DNA from 3 places in the Kerstersia gyiorum genome. Region 1 is predicted to be linked to each of the others. Evidence: predicted binding sites of a transcription regulator. Region 1 holds the regulator's gene; each other region holds the start of a gene.
The links. Region 1 encodes HrcA, which represses chaperone genes, less so after heat shock. Its sites were predicted from a motif close to TTAGCACTCNNNNNNNNNGAGTGCTAA; they were not measured.
Positions count from the first base shown of each region.

Region 2: rpoH (RNA polymerase sigma factor RpoH) is a predicted target of HrcA. The motif match lies at 2,799-2,825, and genes of this name have one in related genera.
Region 3: ACEW7X_RS03520 (co-chaperone GroES) is a predicted target of HrcA. The motif match lies at 4,524-4,550, and genes of this name have one in related genera.

Region 1 covers NZ_CP169556.1:1,098,389-1,104,733, reverse strand. The annotation lists gene dnaK (molecular chaperone DnaK) at 1-1,060, opposite strand, end outside; gene grpE (nucleotide exchange factor GrpE) at 1,205-1,744, opposite strand; gene hemH (ferrochelatase) at 2,072-3,142, opposite strand; gene hrcA (heat-inducible transcriptional repressor HrcA) at 3,152-4,159, opposite strand; gene ACEW7X_RS04835 (NAD kinase) at 4,440-5,339, shown strand; gene recN (DNA repair protein RecN) at 5,346-6,345, shown strand, end outside.
Region 2 covers NZ_CP169556.1:3,698,824-3,705,168, forward strand. The annotation lists gene ACEW7X_RS16255 (PhaM family polyhydroxyalkanoate granule multifunctional regulatory protein) at 1-519, opposite strand, end outside; gene ACEW7X_RS16260 (NUDIX hydrolase) at 817-1,647, shown strand; gene rpoH (RNA polymerase sigma factor RpoH) at 1,805-2,704, opposite strand; gene ACEW7X_RS16270 (hypothetical protein) at 2,941-3,645, shown strand; gene ACEW7X_RS16275 (glutamate synthase-related protein) at 4,067-6,345, shown strand, end outside.
Region 3 covers NZ_CP169556.1:793,931-800,275, forward strand. The annotation lists gene ACEW7X_RS03505 (helix-turn-helix transcriptional regulator) at 139-1,101, shown strand; gene ACEW7X_RS03510 (class II histone deacetylase) at 1,154-2,263, opposite strand; gene groL (chaperonin GroEL) at 2,467-4,104, opposite strand; gene ACEW7X_RS03520 (co-chaperone GroES) at 4,158-4,445, opposite strand; gene ACEW7X_RS03525 (sigma-70 family RNA polymerase sigma factor) at 4,783-5,292, shown strand; gene ACEW7X_RS03530 (DUF4880 domain-containing protein) at 5,320-6,297, shown strand.

The DNA.
Region 1 (6,345 bases):
CGGCTTCCTGCACCTTGGGCATGCGGGTCATACCGCCGACCAGGATCACGTCGTCAATCTCGGAAACCTTGACGCCGGCGTCCTTGATGGCCACGCGGCAGGGTTCGATGCTGCGTGCGATCAGGTCTTCGACCAGGGCTTCCAGCTTGGCGCGGGTGATCTTCAGGTTCAAGTGCTTGGGACCGGAAGCATCTGCCGTGATGTACGGCAGGTTGATTTCGGTCTGTTGGCTGGACGACAGCTCGATCTTGGCCTTTTCAGCGGCTTCCTTCAGGCGTTGCAGCGCCAGGACGTCCTTGGACAGATCAACGCCTTGTTCCTTCTTGAACTCGTCGATGATGTAGCCAATGATGCGCTGGTCGAAATCTTCACCACCCAGGAAGGTGTCGCCGTTGGTGGACAGCACTTCGAATTGCTTTTCACCGTCGACATCGGCGATCTCGATGATGGAAACGTCGAAAGTACCGCCGCCCAGGTCATAGACGGCAATCTTGCGGTCACCGGCTTCGCTCTTGTCCAGGCCAAAAGCCAGGGCAGCAGCCGTCGGCTCGTTGATGATGCGCTTGACGTCCAGGCCAGCAATACGGCCGGCGTCCTTGGTTGCCTGACGCTGGCTGTCGTTGAAGTAAGCCGGCACCGTGATCACGGCCTCGGTCACTTCTTCGCCCAGGTAGTCTTCGGCAGTCTTTTTCATCTTGCGCAGAACTTCCGCCGATACCTGGGGAGGCGCCAGTTTCTTGCCGCGCACTTCCACCCAGGCGTCCCCGTTGTCGGCCTTGATAATGGAGTAAGGCATCAGGTCGATGTCTTTCTGCACGGCCTTTTCGTCGAACTTGCGGCCGATCAGGCGCTTCACCGCGAACAGGGTGTTCTGCGGGTTGGTCACGGCCTGGCGCTTGGCCGGCGCGCCGACCAGCGTTTCGCCATCGTCCATGTAGGCGACGATAGAAGGCGTGGTACGCGTACCTTCTGCGTTTTCGATAATGCGGACCTGGCCGCCCTCCAGAACTGCCACGCAGCTGTTGGTCGTGCCCAGGTCAATACCAATGATTTTGCTCATGTCTAGAGTACCTTGCTCAAATAGTCAGATTCGTTGCTTGCCGGGCATCACGCCCTCATGCTGGACTATCTGGGGACGATCGACGCAATTTCAAGCGTCCCCGCTGAAAATATGCAGCCAGTTGCTGCGTCCCATGGCTTTCCGTTACGACTGCCCGGCCGAAACCATCACCAGCGCCGGGCGCAGCACGCGCTCGGAAATCAGGTAACCAACCTGCAGCGTATTCGCCACGGTGTTGGCCGGTTGCTCCGACGGCACGCTGGAAATGGCCTGATGCAGGTTGGGATCGAAACGCTCGCCTGGCGCCGGGGCGATCTGCTTGAGCTGATGGCGGTCGAAAGCGGCCGACAACTGCTTGAGTGTCACATCCACGCCTTCGCGCAGGGCTTCGGCGGTCTGGTTTTCCAGGGCCAGCGCAGCCTCCAGGCTGTCGCGCACCGGCACCAGGCTTTCAGCGAACGACTCGATACCGAACTTGCGGGCCTTGGCTACGTCTTCCTGCGACCGGCGGCGCACGTTTTCCGCCTCGGCATGGGCACGCAGCACCTGGTCCTTCAATTCGGCGATCTGGGCCAGCGCTTCATCCAGCTGCGCCTGGAGGTCCGTTTGCGTCTCTGCGCCAGCGGCCTGCTGCTCCGCCTGGTCTTCCGGGTGCACCTGTTCGGGCGAATTGCTATCCGTCATGTCGATTATCTCCGCGAAATTCATAAGAAATGGCTGGGCCCGTCAGCACAGGCCGGCGCTGAACCGGCACTGCGCATCCACGCGCCTAGCCTTGTAACACCAATGCGCCAGGCCACCGGCCTGCGGTTTCTGGAACCACCGGCCAGCCCTGCCCTGAACTGGCAAAGCAGTCACACGCGCATTGGCCTGCACACTGCAGGCACCGCATCCGCTATCGCGGGAATGGTACCTCCGCGCCTATAACTGGGGGCAGTCCCGCCGGTTTCAAGCCCAAATGCCACAGAAAGCCCAGCCGCCGCCCTGCTGGGCCGGCCGGGCCACCATCATTCAGCCGGCCACACCGCCTGCCGGGGCGGCATCCAGCCGCTGCGCGATCAGGTCCGTCAAGGCCGCCAGCCAGGCGGGCGCATCATTCATGACGGGAATGTAGCGGAACTGGCGTCCGCCCGCTTCGAGGAAGGCATCCCGTCCTTCCATGGCGATTTCTTCCAGCGTTTCCAGGCAATCCGAGGTAAAGCCGGGACACACCACATCCACACTGCCGACGCCAGCCCGGCCCCAGGCTTTCAACGTACCCTCGGTATCCGGCTCCAGCCACTTGGCCGGGCCGAAGCGGCTCTGGAAGGTCACGGCATAGCGTTCCGGCGACAAGCCCAGGCGTGCCACCAGCGCCAGCGCCGTCTGCATGCAATCCCGATAGTAGGGGTCGCCCTGCTCGACGCAGGCACGCGGCAGGCCATGGAAGCTCAACAGCAGCCGGTCCGGTTCGCCCTCAGCCTTCCAGCGATGGTTGATGGCAGACGCCATCGCCGCGATATAGCCTGCATCGACATGAAAGCGCTTGATAAAGGACAGTTCCGGCTGGTCGCGCATGCGGGCGGCCGTCCGCATGACCTGATCCACGGCCGTGGCCGTGGTGCTGGCGGCGTACTGCGGATAAAGCGGCACACACAAGATGCGCTCACAACCCGCTTCCTTGAGCGACTGCAAGGCCTGCTGCGCCGAAGGTTGCCCATAGCGCATGCCCACGGCCACTGTCGCATCCAGCCCCTTGGCCGCCAGCCCGGCCTGCACAGCCTGTGCCTGGCGCTGGGTATAGACCAGCAGTGGCGAGCCGCCATCCATCCAGATACTGGCATAGCGCGGCGCCAGCCGTGACGGGCGCCGCGTGAGAATGGCGCCATAGAGCACCGGCTTCCATAGCCAACCGGGCAGCTCGATAACACGCGTATCCGAGAGAAACTCCGCCAGATAGCGCCGGATCGCCGCCGGGGTGGGCGCATCCGGCGTCCCCAGGTTGAGCAACAGCACGCCCTGCCGGCCATACGCACCCGCCCCGTCGGGCGCTGGCTTGATTTCAAAAAGGTCGGAGCGCCGGGGTTCTGACAGGTATTTCATGGCCTAGTCTCAAGAGTTGGGCTGACTGAGCGCGTTCGACAACAGCCTGGCAGTGATATCCACGATGGGAATCACTTTGTCGTACGCCATGCGCGACGGCCCGACCACGCCCAGCGTGCCCACGACCTTGCCGTCCACACCATAGGGCGCTGTCACGACGCTGATATCCTCGAAGGGCATCAACTGCGATTCGCCGCCGATGTAGATCTGCACTCCCTGTGCGCGGCTGGATACATCCAGCAACTGCAGGAGTTCGGTACGCTTTTCGAACAACGAGAACATGCGGCGCAGGCGATCCATGTCGGACGTGATGTCTTCGACCTCGAGCAATTTGCGCTCGCCGGAAATCAGCACGGCATCGCCTTCGTTCTCGACATCGACACTGGTTTCCACCGCCGCCATCATCAAGCGCGAAATATCTTCGCGCAGCTGGTCCAGTTCCGACGCCAGCGTACGCTTGACGACATCGAAGGATTTGCCAGCAAAATGCATGTTGAAGTAATTGGCCGCTTCCAGCAGTTCGGATTCGTTGTAATCGCGCGGCGTAAAGAGGATGCGGTTCTGCACATCGCCATCCGGCGTAATAATGATCAGCAGAACCTTGCGTTCCGACAGCCGGATGAATTCGATCTGGCGGAATACCTGCGAGCGCTTGGGCGTGAGCACCACTCCGGCGAACTGAGTCAGATTGGACAGCATGCTGGCAGCCGCCGAAACCGTACGTACCGGATCGGCCACAGGCAAGCGGGTTTCGAAGCTGACCCCGTCGGGTTCAAAAGGACGCGCAGCCAGCAGGGTATCGACGAAAACGCGATAGCCGCGCGGCGTCGGCACCCGGCCGGCAGACGTGTGCGGGCTGTGGATCAGCCCGAATTCCTCGAGGTCCGCCATGATATTGCGTATGGAGGCCGGTGACAGATCGAACACTTTGGACAGCGTGCGCGAACCGACAGGCTGTCCATCGGCGATGTACCGTTCTATCAGGGCCTTCAGCAGAGAGCGTGCGCGATCATCCATCATGGGTTCATTTTAGGATGCTTTTCAGTACCTATGAAGACATGGCGGTCGATATAATCGCGCCAGTAACGTCAGCCCCGCGTCCGTCAGGCCGCTTGGTCCTGGCGCGGGCACCTTGCCGCGCCTTGCCGGACCACGCGCCAGAGCGCAGCCTCTGCCGGCAACGGCAGGGCCCAGCGAGGCATGTTTAATTCGGGGATGAAGGATTCCCCCAAGGGCAGCGCAGCTGCGCCAACCCTCGGACGGAGTACTTTGCCACCACAAACCTTGCCAGGATTTCATGCATTTCTCCACCGTCGCGCTGATTGGCCGCTATCAGGATACCCACCTGGATGCCCTGCTGGGCAGCCTGGGGGATCTACTGGCCGATGCCGGCCGTCAGGTGCTGGTCGAGGCGGAGACGGCCCGTTACACGGGCCTGAAGCGTTTTCCGCTGGCCACCTACGATGAAATCGGCCGCCAGGCGGAACTGGCCATCGTCGTCGGCGGGGATGGCACCATGCTGGGCGCCGCCCGCCAACTGGCGCCCTACAACGTACCGGTCGCCGGCATCAACCATGGCAGGCTGGGATTCATCACCGATATCCCGCTGCCTCAGGCCCATGACGCGCTGCGCGACCTGCTGGCCGGACGCTACAACGCCGAAGACCGCATGATGCTGACCGGACGCGTACTGCGCAATGGCGAAATTCTGTGCCAGGCCTGTGCCCTCAACGACGTCGTCCTGAGCCGCGCCGGGCGCGGCGGCATGATTGAAATGCGGCTGGAAGTCGATGGGGTCTACATGAACACCCAGCGCGCCGACGGCATCATCGTCGCCACTCCCACCGGGTCGACCGCCTACGCGCTGGCAGCCAGCGGTCCCATCGTCCATCCGGGCATCGAGGCCATGGTGCTGGTACCGGTATCACCCCAGACACTGTCCAACCGTCCCATCGTCCTACCGCCCAGCGGCGTACTCAGCATCACCCTGACCTCCATGAGCCGGGTAGAAGCTGGCGCCAGCATCCACTTCGACATGCAATCCTGGTCGGAACTTCAGCCAGGCGACCGCATCGAAGTGCTGCGAGCCCCCAATACCATCCGCTTCCTACACCCGCCGGGCTATAGTTTTTTTTCCACCTTGCGCCACAAGCTGCACTGGAATGTCATGCCCCGCATGGATGACCAGGACGAGTGAACCATCATGCTGCTTTCGCTGCACATCCGCGATTTCGTCATCGTCGACGAAGCTGAAATCAGCTTCGGCCAGGGCTTTACCGTGTTTTCCGGGGAAACCGGCGCGGGCAAGTCCATCCTGATCGACGCCCTGGCCCTCTGCCTGGGCGCACGCGGCGACGCCAGCGTGCTGCGCGAAGGCGCCAGCCGTGCCGACATCCATGCCAGCTTCGCACCGACGGCGGAACTGAATGCCTGGCTGCAGGCGCACGACCTGGACGCAGGCGAAGAACTGGTCCTGCGCCGCGTCATCGACGCCCAGGGCCGCAGCCGCGCCTATATCAACGGTGCTCCCTCGCCACTGGCGCAGTTGCGCGAACTGGGCGAACAACTGGTCGACATCCATGGCCAGCATGCGCACCAGAGCCTCATGCGCAACGATGCGCAGCGCGACCTGCTCGATACCCACGGCGAACTCATGCCGCTGGCACGCCAGACCGAACAGGCCTGGAAACAGTGGCACGCGCTGACCCGCCAGATCGAACGGCTGGAGCGCGATGCCGTTGCCCGCCAGGAACGTGCCGAGCAAATCCAATGGCAGCTGGACATGCTTCATGGCGTCAACCTGCAGCCCGGCGAATGGCCACGCCTGCAGGCAGAACACGACAGGCTGGCGCATGCGCAGGCCCTGCAGGACGGCAGCGCCCAAGCGCTGGGCCTGCTGGACGACGACCAGGGCGCGCTGCACCTGTTGTCCGGCGCCATCGGCAAGCTGAATCACCTGCTGCGCTACGATGCCGGCCTCACCGCCATCCGCGACACGCTGGAATCGGCGCGCATCGCTGCCAGCGATGCCAGTTCCGAACTGCGCGACTACCTGGAACGCGTGGACCTGGACCCGGAAAACCTGGCGCGCGCGGAATCGCGCCTGAGCGCCGTCTTCGAACTGGCGCGCAAGCTCAAGACAGACCCCGAAACATTGCCAGAACTGCAGGAACGGCTGGAGCAGGAAGCCGAATCCCTGCGCG
Region 2 (6,345 bases), 1.3 Mb from region 1:
TTTCTGCGGTGCAGCCGCAGGCGGCGTGGCAGAGGCAGCCGGTGCCGCCGCCGCTTTCACGCTTTCAGCCGCAGCCTGTACTGGCGCCGCCGCAGCCGATGCCGCAGCGGCGAATCCCTGGAACTGCTGTTGCAGCAGTGACCACCAGGCTTGCGCAGCCTGGGCTGCCGGATCCTCGCTGGCTGCCTCGGCATTATCCTGCGCGGCCTGGCCTGCTTGCGGTTTCGGCGGCACATCAGGGCTGGCAGGCCGGGCCGAAGCATCCGCTCCCGGCACCGCTCCGCCCAGGAAACTCTGCAAGGTGCTGATGGTGGCGCGCTGGACCTCCATTCCCTGAATCGTGCTGCGCAACAGCGACAGGTTCAGGTTGAGCCAGTTTTCCACCGTACGCAATTCATCAATACGGCGGGCCAGTTCCTGTGCATCCAGTGTCGGCGACAACGGCAAACCCTGGGCCAATTGGCCTGCGCCCGACAATCCACCCCATACCTGGCGCATCAATGCCATGCCCGATAGCATAGGATTGTCCGCAGGTAAATCACCCATTCCCGGGAAAAAAGAGGACGGCGTTGCAGCGGTCATAGCACGGCTCCCTATCGAGGTTTCACTATGAGCGGGATATTAACAGTTCGCCTTTGACGCAACATTAAGGACAGACTCATATTGCGTCTTGTCGCACCATGTTGCAAGCGGAAAAGACCCGTCTCCCTGCGCCTGTCCAAGAGCGCCCGATACCCCCCTGATATAACGCCCGATACCCCTCGCAGCCAGCTGGCGGTTTCCCTTGGCCCGGCTACACGGCATTACAATGCGCCCATGCCCATTACCCTGCCTTCCCTCGCCCGTCTTCAAGACTATGCGCAGCGCCTGCACGCAGGCATCACCCAGCCGCCGCCCGCAGGTGCCATGCCATTGCATATCGCCGGCCAGCGCTGCGGCTGGATCGTGCCGGCAGCCATGGCCGCACTGCAGCCCAAGGGGCTGGCACACGCCGCAGGCGACACCTGGCACATTGGCAGGGAACTGGCGCCCCACAGCGCTGCCCTGGCCGAGGTATGCGATGCCGTCGCCGTGACGCTGCGGGATGCCGGCTGCCTGCACGGATGGCGCAACGAAGCGCTCGATATCTACAGCCTGGCGCCGGAGACCCCCCCGCTGGGCCGCATCGAACGTACCGCAACGCGCCCCCTGGGCTTGCGTACCCTGGCGGTGCACCTCAATGGCTGGACGCCGGACGGACGCCTGTGGCTGGCGCGGCGCTCGCTGACCAAGAACACCGATCCGGGCATGTGGGACACCCTTGTGGGCGGACTGGCCAGCAGCGGCGAAAGCCTGGACCTCGCGCTCGTACGCGAAAGCGCCGAGGAAGCCGGCCTCACGCCCGAAGACCTCGCGGCGCGCACCCCACTGCGCACCGTGGTGCAAATCCACCACCACCTGCCCGAAGGCTTCCAGGTCGAGGACATCCTGATCAGCCGCTGTGTGCTGGCAGAACATGTGCAACCCCGCAACCAGGATGGCGAGGTCATGGAAATCCGCGCGTTACCGCCCCTGGAAATCATGGATATGCTGGAAGACGGCATGTTCACCCAGGAAGCAGCCATCGTGCTGGTGGACGACATGCTGCAACTGGCCCGGGAAGCCTGACGCCGCTCAGTCACGGCAATAGCGGGACTGTGCCGGCGACAGACATCGCGCCATCAGGAGCACGCAAAAAATGACGCCGGCTCCAGACCAGCGTCATTCATCTATCGTTTTTCACCCATCCTGCAACCCTCAGCACCTGGGCCGACGGCACCGATGCTCAAGCCGACAGCGCCTTGCGCAGCTTTTTCATCGCAGCGGCTTCAATCTGGCGGATGCGCTCGGCAGACACGCCGAATTCCTGCGCCAGTTCGTGCAGAGTGGCACCGCCATCGTCCTGCAGCCAACGTGCCTCGACAATCCGGCGCGAACGTTCATCCAGCCCGTCCAGGGCCTGGCGCAGGCCTTCGCCCTGCAGCATTTCATGGGCACGGCGCTCCAGTACCTGGCCAGGTTCGGCGTCACCGTCATCCGACAGATAGGCAATCGGCGCGAACGTGTCTTCGTCGTCGTCCTGCGCTTCCAGCGCCACGTCACGGCCAGCCAGGCGAACTTCCATTTCGCTGACATCCTGTTCACGGACATTCAGTGTGCTGGCGATTTCCGACACCTGGTCGGGCGACAGGGTCTGGCCGTCCGGACGCATGCTGCGCAGATTGAAAAACAGCTTGCGCTGCGCCTTGGTCGTGGCGACCTTCACCAGGCGCCAGTTGCGGATGATGAATTCGTGAATCTCGGCCTTGATCCAGTGCACGGCGAAGGACACCAGACGCACGCCACGCTCGGGATCGAAGCGCTTCACGGCCTTCATCAGGCCCACGTTGCCTTCCTGGATCAGATCGGCCTGCGGCAAGCCATAGCCCATATACTGGCGCGACACCGAAACCACCAGGCGCAGGTGCGACAGCACCAGGTCGCGCGCAGCGTCCAGGTCGCCATTATCGCGCAGGCGGCGTGCCAGGTCGGTTTCCTGTTCAGGGGACAGGACGGGCAGTCGGTTCACCGCGCTGATATAGGCATCAAGCGTGCCCAGCGCGCCAGGATTGGCCACAGCTAACGCCAGGGCCTGCGACGTCGCGGCCGCTGCACTTGCGGAAGATTGGGTCAGACTCGTGTTCATTGGGGTCGCTCCTACCGTGCTGCTGGCCACCGGCACCGGCGGCACCGTCTTGCCACAGATTGCGACAGCATGATTCAGAATTTGCGTATTGATGTTAGCACTCTCCATTAGTGAGTGCCAGTTAGAGGCGGCTGACGCACGAAAGTTCCAGCTTCCTTGGTTTATCATACGGGCGCACGCTGTTATTTCCATGACAACGCCGCCCTCCGCCCAGAACAGTCCTAGCGCACGCCTCCATGGCCCGACTTCCCCGCCTGTATGCTCCCGATACGCCTCAGCTGGCCCAGGCCGAGCTGACCAATCCGCTACAGGAAAACGGCGGCGGCCTGGATGCAGCAATGTTCGATACCGTACAGCAATGGGTAGCCGAAGCATCGCAGCAGCACCGGGTCACCCTGCACGGCTGGTGCCTGTTGCCCGACCGCCTGATCTGCCTATGCACCCCCGCCCAGGCAGACAGCCTGGCACGCATGATGCAGGCCCTGGGACGCAAGCTGGCCAGCCGCCAGATGGCGGGCGCCGTCTTCAACGGCCGCTACCGTTGCGCGCTGGTGCAGCCCGGCCAATGGATCCTGCCCGTCCTGGCCTGGATGGAAAGCCGGCCCGTCGCCGCCAGGCTGGCCCCGGATGCAGAAGCCTGGCCCTGGTCCTCGGCACGCGCCCATACCGGCTCACTGATCCCCGCCCCTGCCTGGCTGCACAACCATCCCGACTACTGGCGTTGCGGCAACACGCCTTTCGACCGCCAGGCCGCCTACCGCCAGCTGTTGCATGACGGCTTGAGCCGCGAGCAGGAACAACGCATCGCCACGGCCCTGCAAGGCCAGTGGGCACTGGGCGATGCCGCATTCCTGGAACGCCTGGCCGGCACCGCCAGCCGCCGCGTGCAGCCCGGCAAGCGCGGCCGGCCGCGCAAAACCGCCGCAGCCAGCAGCCGCTGAACCGGGCCTACCCGGCCTGCACAGCCGCCGCCACGGCCTGGGCACAGGCTCGCCCCACCGCGCAGCAACAAAAAAATCGCACACCATACCCGCCGCACAGCGCCGGGACACGTTGCGAAGCTGCGACGCCCCGAAAAAAAGCAAGGCGTGCAGGTATGCACCATTTTCTGCCATGGCTGCATCAAATTAGTGCATTTGCGCAGGCATCAATACTCACTCTTATTTAGACGCACCACTTTGGTGCAATCGTGCGCCATCACGATAAAATATCTTTGTCCCTAATTTTATCCTCTAGGGAAAATGCATTTAAAATGCAAATCCGTCCCCAATTATTTTTATTGTATGTGGCGGACATCACAAGGTATTTTGTAAATACCGGGGAAATCTCAAGCAGCCCGGACACTTTTAATGGAATGCCGCCATGACACACAGCCCTCGCGAGTTCTGTAGCCCCTCGGCGTCCGTAGTCGATGCCACCCGCATCGGCCTGCCGGCGCCCCAGGGCCTTTACCGCCCCGATCTTGAACATGACGCCTGTGGCGTCGGTTTCGTTGCTCACATCAAGGGCCGCAAAAGCCACGCCGTCATCCAGCAGGGCCTGAAAATCCTGGAAAACCTGGATCACCGGGGCGCAACGGGCGCGGACAAGCAGATGGGCGACGGTGCCGGCATTCTGATCCAGATTCCCGATGCCTTGTACCGGGCCGACATGGCCCACCACGGTATCATCCTGCCTCCGCCGGGCGAATATGGCGTGGTGATGGTCTTCCTGCCCAAGGAAACTGCCTCGCGCCTGGCCTGCGAACAGGAGCTGGAACGCTCCGTGCGCGCCGAAGGCCAGGTCGTGCTTGGCTGGCGCGATGTGCCAGTCGACCACGAACTGCTGGCATCCCCCACCGTCCGCGCCCACGAGCCCGTCATCCGCCAACTGTTTGTGGGCCGGGGTGACGACGTGATGGTGCCGGACGCGCTGGAACGCAAGCTGTACGTCATCCGCAAGACGGCCAGCCATGCCATCCAGAACATGCATCTGGCCCATGGCAAGGAATATTTCGTGCCGTCGGCCTCAGTGCGCACCATCGTCTACAAGGGCCTGCTGCTGGCCGACCAGGTCGGTTCCTACTACCTGGACCTGGCCGACACGCGTGCCGTGTCCGCGCTCGCGCTGGTGCACCAGCGCTTCTCGACCAACACCTTCCCCGCCTGGCCGCTGGCCCACCCGTATCGCATGATCGCCCACAACGGCGAAATCAACACGGTCAAAGGCAACTTCAACTGGCTGCGTGCACGCGAAGGCGCCATGCAGTCCGCTGTTCTGGGCGACGACCTGCGCAAGCTGTACCCCATCGTCTACGAAGGCCAGTCCGATACCGCCACCTTCGACAACTGCCTGGAATTGCTGGTCATGTCCGGCTATTCGCTGGCCCACGCCATGATGATCATGATCCCGGAAGCCTGGGAACAGCATGCGCACATGGATGAAAGCCTGCGCGCGTTCTACGAATACCACGCCGCGCTGATGGAACCCTGGGATGGCCCGGCCGCCATGGTCTTCACCGATGGACGCCAGATCGGCGCCATGCTGGACCGCAACGGCCTGCGCCCGGCGCGCTACCTGATCACCGACGACGATCTGGTCATCCTGGCCTCCGAAGCGGGCACGCTGTCGGTGCCGGAAAACCGTGTCATCAAGAAGTGGCGCCTGCAGCCGGGCAAAATGTTCCTGATCGACCTGGAACGCGGCCGCATCATCGACGACGCCGACATCAAGACACAAATCGCCAATTCACATCCCTACCGCCAGTGGATCGAACGCCTGCGCGTCAAGCTCGAATCCCTGCCGCGCCCGCAGGTGGCGCAGGAACGCCCTGGCAGCGAGGAAACCTCGTTGCTGGACCGCCAGCAGGCCTTCGGCTGGACCCAGGAAGATCTCAAGTTCATCGTCGGCCCCATGGCCGCCAAGGGCGAGGAAGCCATCGGCTCCATGGGCAATGACTCGCCGCTGGCAGTGCTGTCGCAACGGCCCAAGTCGTTCTACAACTATTTCCGCCAGCTGTTCGCGCAGGTCACCAACCCGCCCATCGACCCCATCCGCGAACAGATGGTCATGTCACTGGTGTCCTTCATCGGACCCAAGCCCAACCTGCTGGACATCAACAACGTCAACCCGCCGCAGCGCCTGGAAATCTCCCAGCCCGTGCTGGATGCCAACGCCATGCGAGTGATCCGCGACATCGGCAACCTGACGCGCAATAAATTCCGCAGTTTCGAGATCGACATCACCTACCCGGTAGCCTGGGGCCGCGAAGGCATCGAAGCACGCGTGGCTGCGCTATGCGCACGCGCCGTCGATGCCGTCCAGAGCGGCTACAACATCCTCATCCTGAGCGACCGCAAGGTAGACGCCCAGCATGTTGCCATCCCTGCGCTGCTGGCCACCTCCGCCATCCACCAGCACTTGATCCGCACCGGCCTGCGCACCCGCACCGGCCTGGTGGTGGAAACCGGCAGCGCCCGCGAAAACCACCATTTCGCACTGCTGGGCGGCTATGGCGCCGAAGCCGTGCACCCGTTCCTGACGCTGCAAACCCTGGCAGCCACCGCCGAACAGCCCGAAAAAGCCGTTGCCAACTACATCAAGGCGGTCGGCAAGGGGCTGAGCAAGACCATGTCGAAGATGGGCATCTCGACCTACATGTC
Region 3 (6,345 bases), 300 kb from region 1:
GGACGTGATTTTACGTGAACCCTGTGACTCGTGGCTTTCTAGGTGATAGTCCGGCTATGCCGGGGCCGGTACCCGGCATTAGCATGAACGGGTACGGTGCGTCTGGCGCACCATGGGCCTTCAAATCCTGTGCCGCTGATGAATACACTGAACCTGCATGAGCGCATTGCCGCGCTGCGCGGCCTGTTCGAATTCGACGCCGTGCAACTGCTGGCCCATGCGCCGGGTAGCGACAGGCATGTCGAGGTATGGCGGCATGGCTACAACACGCTGTGTGCGACGGCGCTGGCGGTGGATTTCCCGCGCCTGTACCCGCCAGGCTTCACCCGTCGCTTCTCGCCGGTGGAACTCTTGCCGCCATCCATTTCAGAGTCTTCCGAAGGCATGTATCCACCTTTTCGGACCACGCGGCTTTATACCGGTGCGCTGCATGCCTATGGTTTCGAGGATGGCATGACGCTGGAACTGGGCATTCAGGGCGGCTACTGCGGCCTGGCGCATTTTTCCTCACGCAAGGCGGGAATCTTCGACCGTCGTGCGCGGGAGCAGGCGCGCGGCGTGCAGGGCCTGCTGGAAAATTCAGTGCGCGAGCATCTGCCGCCAGTGGCCGGGCAGCAGGAAACCCTGTTGCTGCGTTTCGAGCCAGGGGAGGGCGGTGCGCTGGCCTTGGCGGGCAGGGTTCCGGCGGAGCTGGATGCGCAAGCGTTGGCTCAGGTTCTGCAGGCATGGCCGACTGCGGCGCAGCCCTTGCATTGCTTCTGGCTGATGGGCCGGCGCAGCATGCGGCTTGCCGCCAGGTGGTTGCAACAGGGTGGGGTGCTTGCCAGCCTGTATCCTGCACTGCCGCCGCATGGGATCAGTCTGCGTGAACTGCAAGTTCTGAGTTGGCTGATGGCCGGTCTGCCGGACCGGGAAATCGCGGCTTGCATGGGCGTGGGCGAGCGTACCGTGCATACGCATGTGGCCGGGCTGCTGGTCAAGCTGGGGCTGGAACGGCGTGTTCAGGCAGCTGTGCAGGCAGCCGTGAACGGTTGGTATTTGCCGGACCGGCAAGGCCGGATACTGGCGGCGTTGGGGACATTGGGGGCTTCAGGCTCCTGAACGGTGAAGTGCTGCCGGGCAGCAGCAAGGCAGGCGCCGCCCGACCGGTGCGCTAGCGGATATCGGACAGCAGCGGAACGACTTCATCGACGGCGGCGCGCTCGGCGGGTTGCAGGGTGTCGCCACCCATGCCGGCCAGGAAGTCTCCGTAAGGATCGGCCAGCGAGCGTACGCCGGTCAGTTCCTCGATGACGGCCAGGCCGCAGAAAGGCAGGTAGTGAGGGCTGTAACCGCCTTCCTGGACAAACACGATGCGTCCGTCGCAGATCTCCGTGGCGCAATCTATGGCCCGGCGCGCCATTTGCCGGAAACCAGTGGCGGTGACCATCATGCGCGCCAGCGGGTCAAGCATGCTGGCATCGAATCCGGCGCCGACGATGATGAGTTGCGGCCGGTAGGTGCGCAGCGCCGGCAGCACCACCTGATCCATGGCGTACAGATAGGCGGCGTTGCCGCCACCGGGCGGCAGCGGGACATTGATGTTGTAGCCGTGGCCAGGGCCTTCGCCGCGTTCGGAGCGATAGCCGGAATCGGCGGGGAAGCATAGATGCTGGTGCAGCGAAATAGTCAGCACGGAAGCGTCGCGCCACCAGATGTCCTGTGTGCCGTTGCCGTGGTGTACGTCCCAGTCGAGGATGGCGACCCTGTCCATGCCCAGTACCTCGCGGGCGTAGCCGGCCGCGACCGAAGTGTTGTTGAAGATGCAGAAGCCCATGGCCGCATCGTGGGGGGCGTGGTGGCCGGGCGGATTGACCAGTGCATAGCCCGAGGACAGGTCGCCGCTGGCTACCTTACGGGTCAGTTCAATGGCGCCGCCAGCAGACAGGCGGGCGATCTCCAGGCCGCCATTGCCCATCATGGTGATGCCATCGCCCGTATCGCCGCCAGTGGGCAGGTTGCTGACGCGCTTCATGTTTTCCAGATGCGCGGCGCTGTGGGCGCGCAGGATGTCGGCATCGCTGGCTTCTATCGCAGCAACCGGCGTCAGGTGCTCTATCTGGCCGGAAGCGCACACCAGCTCATGGAAACGACGCTTGGTATCAGGGTGCGCCAGGTGATGGCTGATGGGTTGCATGCGTGCGGCCAGATTGGCTGCCGCGAGGCTGCCGGTGCCAGTATCGACCCAGCCGTAAAGCGTGTTCCAGACGTATCCGATGGCCATGCGTGTCTCCTTGTTGTCGTTGGGGATGGCAGGCTCATGGTAGGCAGGATGGCTTGAATGCGCCTCCGTAGATTTGCGGAGCCGCAGGCCAGGGTTTGCCTGGGGGCATCACGTGAAACGCCCCGCCAGGATGACTCCTGGCGGGGCGTTTGTCGCAACGGCCGGGGAGGGTGAGGCTCTCCCCGGCAGAGGCAGGCGTAGGCTTAGAAGCCCATGCCGCCCATGCCGCCCATGTCGGGCATGGCCGGCGCGGCCGGCTTGTCTTCGACGATTTCGACGACAGCGGCTTCAGCGGTCAGCAGCAGGCTGGCGATGGAAGCAGCGTTTTGCAGGGCATTGCGGGTCACCTTGGTGGGATCCAGCACGCCTTGCTCGACCAGGTCGGCGTACTCGCCGGTGGCAGCGTTGTAGCCGTAGTTGCCCTTGCTGTTCAGCACGGTGTTGACGACCACGCTGGACTCTTCGCCAGCGTTTTCGACGATGGTGCGCAGCGGCGCTTCGATAGCGCGCAGGATCAGCTGGATACCGGCGTTCTGGTCAGGCGTATCGCCCTTCAGGTCGGCAACCGCTTGCTTGGCACGCAGCAGCGCCACGCCGCCGCCAGCCACCACGCCTTCTTCCACAGCAGCGCGGGTAGCGTGCAGGGCGTCTTCAACGCGGGCCTTCTTTTCCTTCATTTCCACTTCGGTGGCAGCACCGACGCGGATCACGGCCACACCACCAGCCAGCTTGGCGACGCGCTCTTGCAGCTTCTCGCGGTCGTAGTCGGAGGAAGCTTCCTCGACTTGCAGGCGGATTTGCTTGACGCGGGCTTCGATGCTGGCAGCAGCACCGGCGCCGTCGATGATGGTGGTGTTTTCCTTGCCCACTTCGATGCGCTTGGCCTGGCCCAGCTCTTCCAGCGTGGCCTTTTCCAGCGACATGCCGGTTTCTTCGGAGATCACCGTGCCGCCCGTCAGGATGGCGATGTCTTCCAGCATGGCCTTGCGGCGGTCGCCGAAGCCAGGCGCCTTGACGGCGGTGGTCTTCAGGATGCCACGGATGTTGTTGACCACCAGGGTCGCCAGGGCTTCGCCTTCGACGTCTTCGGCGATGATCAGCAGCGGACGGCTGGATTTGGCAACTTGCTCCAGCACCGGCAGCAGGTCACGGATGTTGCTGATCTTCTTGTCGTAGATCAGGATGAAGGGGTCATCCAGGGCGGCAACTTGCTTTTCCTGGTTGTTGATGAAGTAGGGCGACAGGTAGCCGCGGTCGAATTGCATGCCTTCGACGACGTCCAGCTCGTTTTCCAGCGACTTGCCGTCTTCGACGGTGATGACGCCTTCCTTGCCGACCTTGTCCATGGCGTCAGCAATGATCTGACCGACGGAAGCGTCGCTGTTGGCCGAGATGGAACCGACCTGGGCAATTTCCTTGCTGGTCGTGATGGCCTTGCTCTGGCTCTTCAGTTGCTCGACGATGGCGACAACAGCCTTGTCGATACCGCGCTTCAGGTCGATGGGGTTGAAGCCGGCGGCAACGTACTTCAGGCCTTCTTGAACGACGGCCTGGGCCAGCACGGTGGCGGTGGTGGTGCCGTCACCGGCGTTGTCGTTGGTACGCGAAGCGACATCTTTGACGAGCTGTGCGCCGATGTTTTCGAACTTGTCCTTCAGTTCGATTTCCTTGGCGACGGAAACGCCGTCCTTGGTCACCAGCGGGGCGCCGAAGGAGCGTTCCAGCACAACGTTGCGGCCTTTCGGGCCCAGGGTGGTCTTAACGGCGTTGGCGAGGATATTGACGCCACGGACGATGCGCACGCGGGCGTCATCACCGAACAGAACTTGCTTGGCAGCCATTGTGTTATTCCTTACTAGAGATCTGTGTAGGGTGGATCAGGCTTGGAATCAGCTTACTGAATCACGGCAAGGACTTCGTCCTCGCGGATGACCAGCAGCTCTTCGCCATCGACCTTGACGGCCTGGCCGGCATACTTGCCGAACAGCACCTTGTCGCCGACCTTCAGGTCGACCGGCAGCACCTTGCCGTCTTCGGTCTTCTTGCCGGGGCCGACGGCCAGGACTTCGCCTTGGTCGGGCTTCTCAGCGGCGCTTTCGGGGATAACGATGCCGGAGGCAGTCTTGCGTTCGTTGTCCAGACGCTTGATGATCACACGATCATGCAGGGGACGCAGGGCCATGAAGAACTCCTGTATATCTAGCTAAGGTTTGAATGAGGTAACAAAACCAATTTGGTAATGCAGGGGCCGAAAGGCTTGTTAGCACTCGACGGCCTTGAGTGCTAATTATAAGGACGGCTTTGCATTTTTCAAGGGGGAATGATCCGAGGTCTGCCCGGCGCCACCGGACGGCATGCGCTGGGGGCGCAGACGTTTTGTGCTTCTCGCCCTCGATTGCATTGATGCAACAGAATGCAGTGCCAACCCCAAGAGCAAGTGGATTCCGGCTGCATTGGAAAATATGGATGAGTATAATTCTCAATCCTGATTTTCAGTCTATGCGCTTGGAGCGTGCTTCATGAGTCAACCGGCGGACGCGGCGGCCATCGCCGAAACCATGTATGTGGCGCATCACCGCTGGCTGCTGGTGCGCCTGCGCAATAAGCTGGGCAATAACGAAGAGGCGGCAGATCTGGTGCAGAACACGTTCGTGCAGGTGCTGACATCGCGCGAACTGGACAGGATCAAGGAACCGCGGGCCTACCTCACAACCATCGCGCAGAACCTGCTGGCCAATTATTTCCGCCGCCAGGCTCTGGAAAGGGCATATCTGGAAGCCCTGGCCAGCCTGCCGGAAGCCATGGCGCCCTCAGTCGAAACCCGCGCCATCGCGCTCGAAACCCTGCAGGAGGTGGACAGGCTGCTGGCCGGCGTGCCGCGCCAGGCGCGCCAGGCTTTCCTGATGGCCCAGGTTGATGGCATGACGCACGCCGAAATTGCGCAAGCCCTGGATATTTCGATTGCGACAGTAAAACGCCGCATTCTGGTTGCTGCGCAGCGCTGCTATTTTGCGGACCTGCTGGACTGACATTCGGTACGAGGCAAGGGAGCGGGCATGGCGGAAAAACAGATACTGAATGAAAGCGAAACCGCCGGGCAGGTCACTCCGGGGGCCGCGCGCGAGGCCTTGAACTGGCTGCTGCGCATGCAGTCCGGTGATTTTCCTGCACGCCAGCGGCTGGCATGGCAACGCTGGCGCGCCGCCAGCCCGACGCATGAATCCGCCTGGCAGCGTATTGAACAGGTCAACCGCCGGCTGGGTGTGCTGGATTCTGCACCGGTTGCCATGCATGCCCTGGATGCTTCCGGGCGTGTCAGGCGCCGCAACCTCAAGTTGCTGGGTGGCATGGCGGGGCTGGGCCTGGTGGCGCTGGGCGGGCGCGAGATTTTCAACTGGCGTTTCGGCGGCGCCTATATCAGTGGCATCGGCGAGCTGCAGGCTGCGACGCTGCCTGATGGTTCGCGCCTGCTGCTCAATACCGATTCTGCGGTGGACCTGTTGGCCGATGAGCAGGGCTATATCCTGGTGCTGCGCCGTGGGGAAATCATGATTACCACTGCGGCGGGCCTCGTGGCGCCCTTCAGGTTGCGTACGGCCTACGGAGCCCTGCGTACCCCAGCGGCGAGTTTTCTTGTCCGGGATGAATCGACAGCCTGCCGGGCCGGCGTGCTCACGGGCAGTGTGGAGATCAGTCCGGCCGATGACCTGCAGGCGAGCTATCTGGTGCAGGCTGGGCAGCAGACTCGTTTTTCCAGGGCGGCGGCGGCCGGTCTGGAGGCCTTGCCGCCTCATGCCAGTGCCTGGACCGACGGCATGCTGATTGCAGTGGATATGCCCTTGTCACGTTTCCTGGCCGAGCTGGGCCGTTATCGCCATGGCATTCTGCGCTGCGCGCCGGAGATCGCCGACTGGCGAATTTCCGGCTCCTACCCTGTGGCAGATACCGAGCGCGCGCTGGCGGCGCTGGTCCGGGCGTTACCCGTTGTCGTGAAAAAACGTACGGATTACTGGGTTACCGTCGAAGCCCGCTGAACGTCAGGCGCGGTGTTGCCAAGGCTGGATGTGGCCGCCAGACGCAGG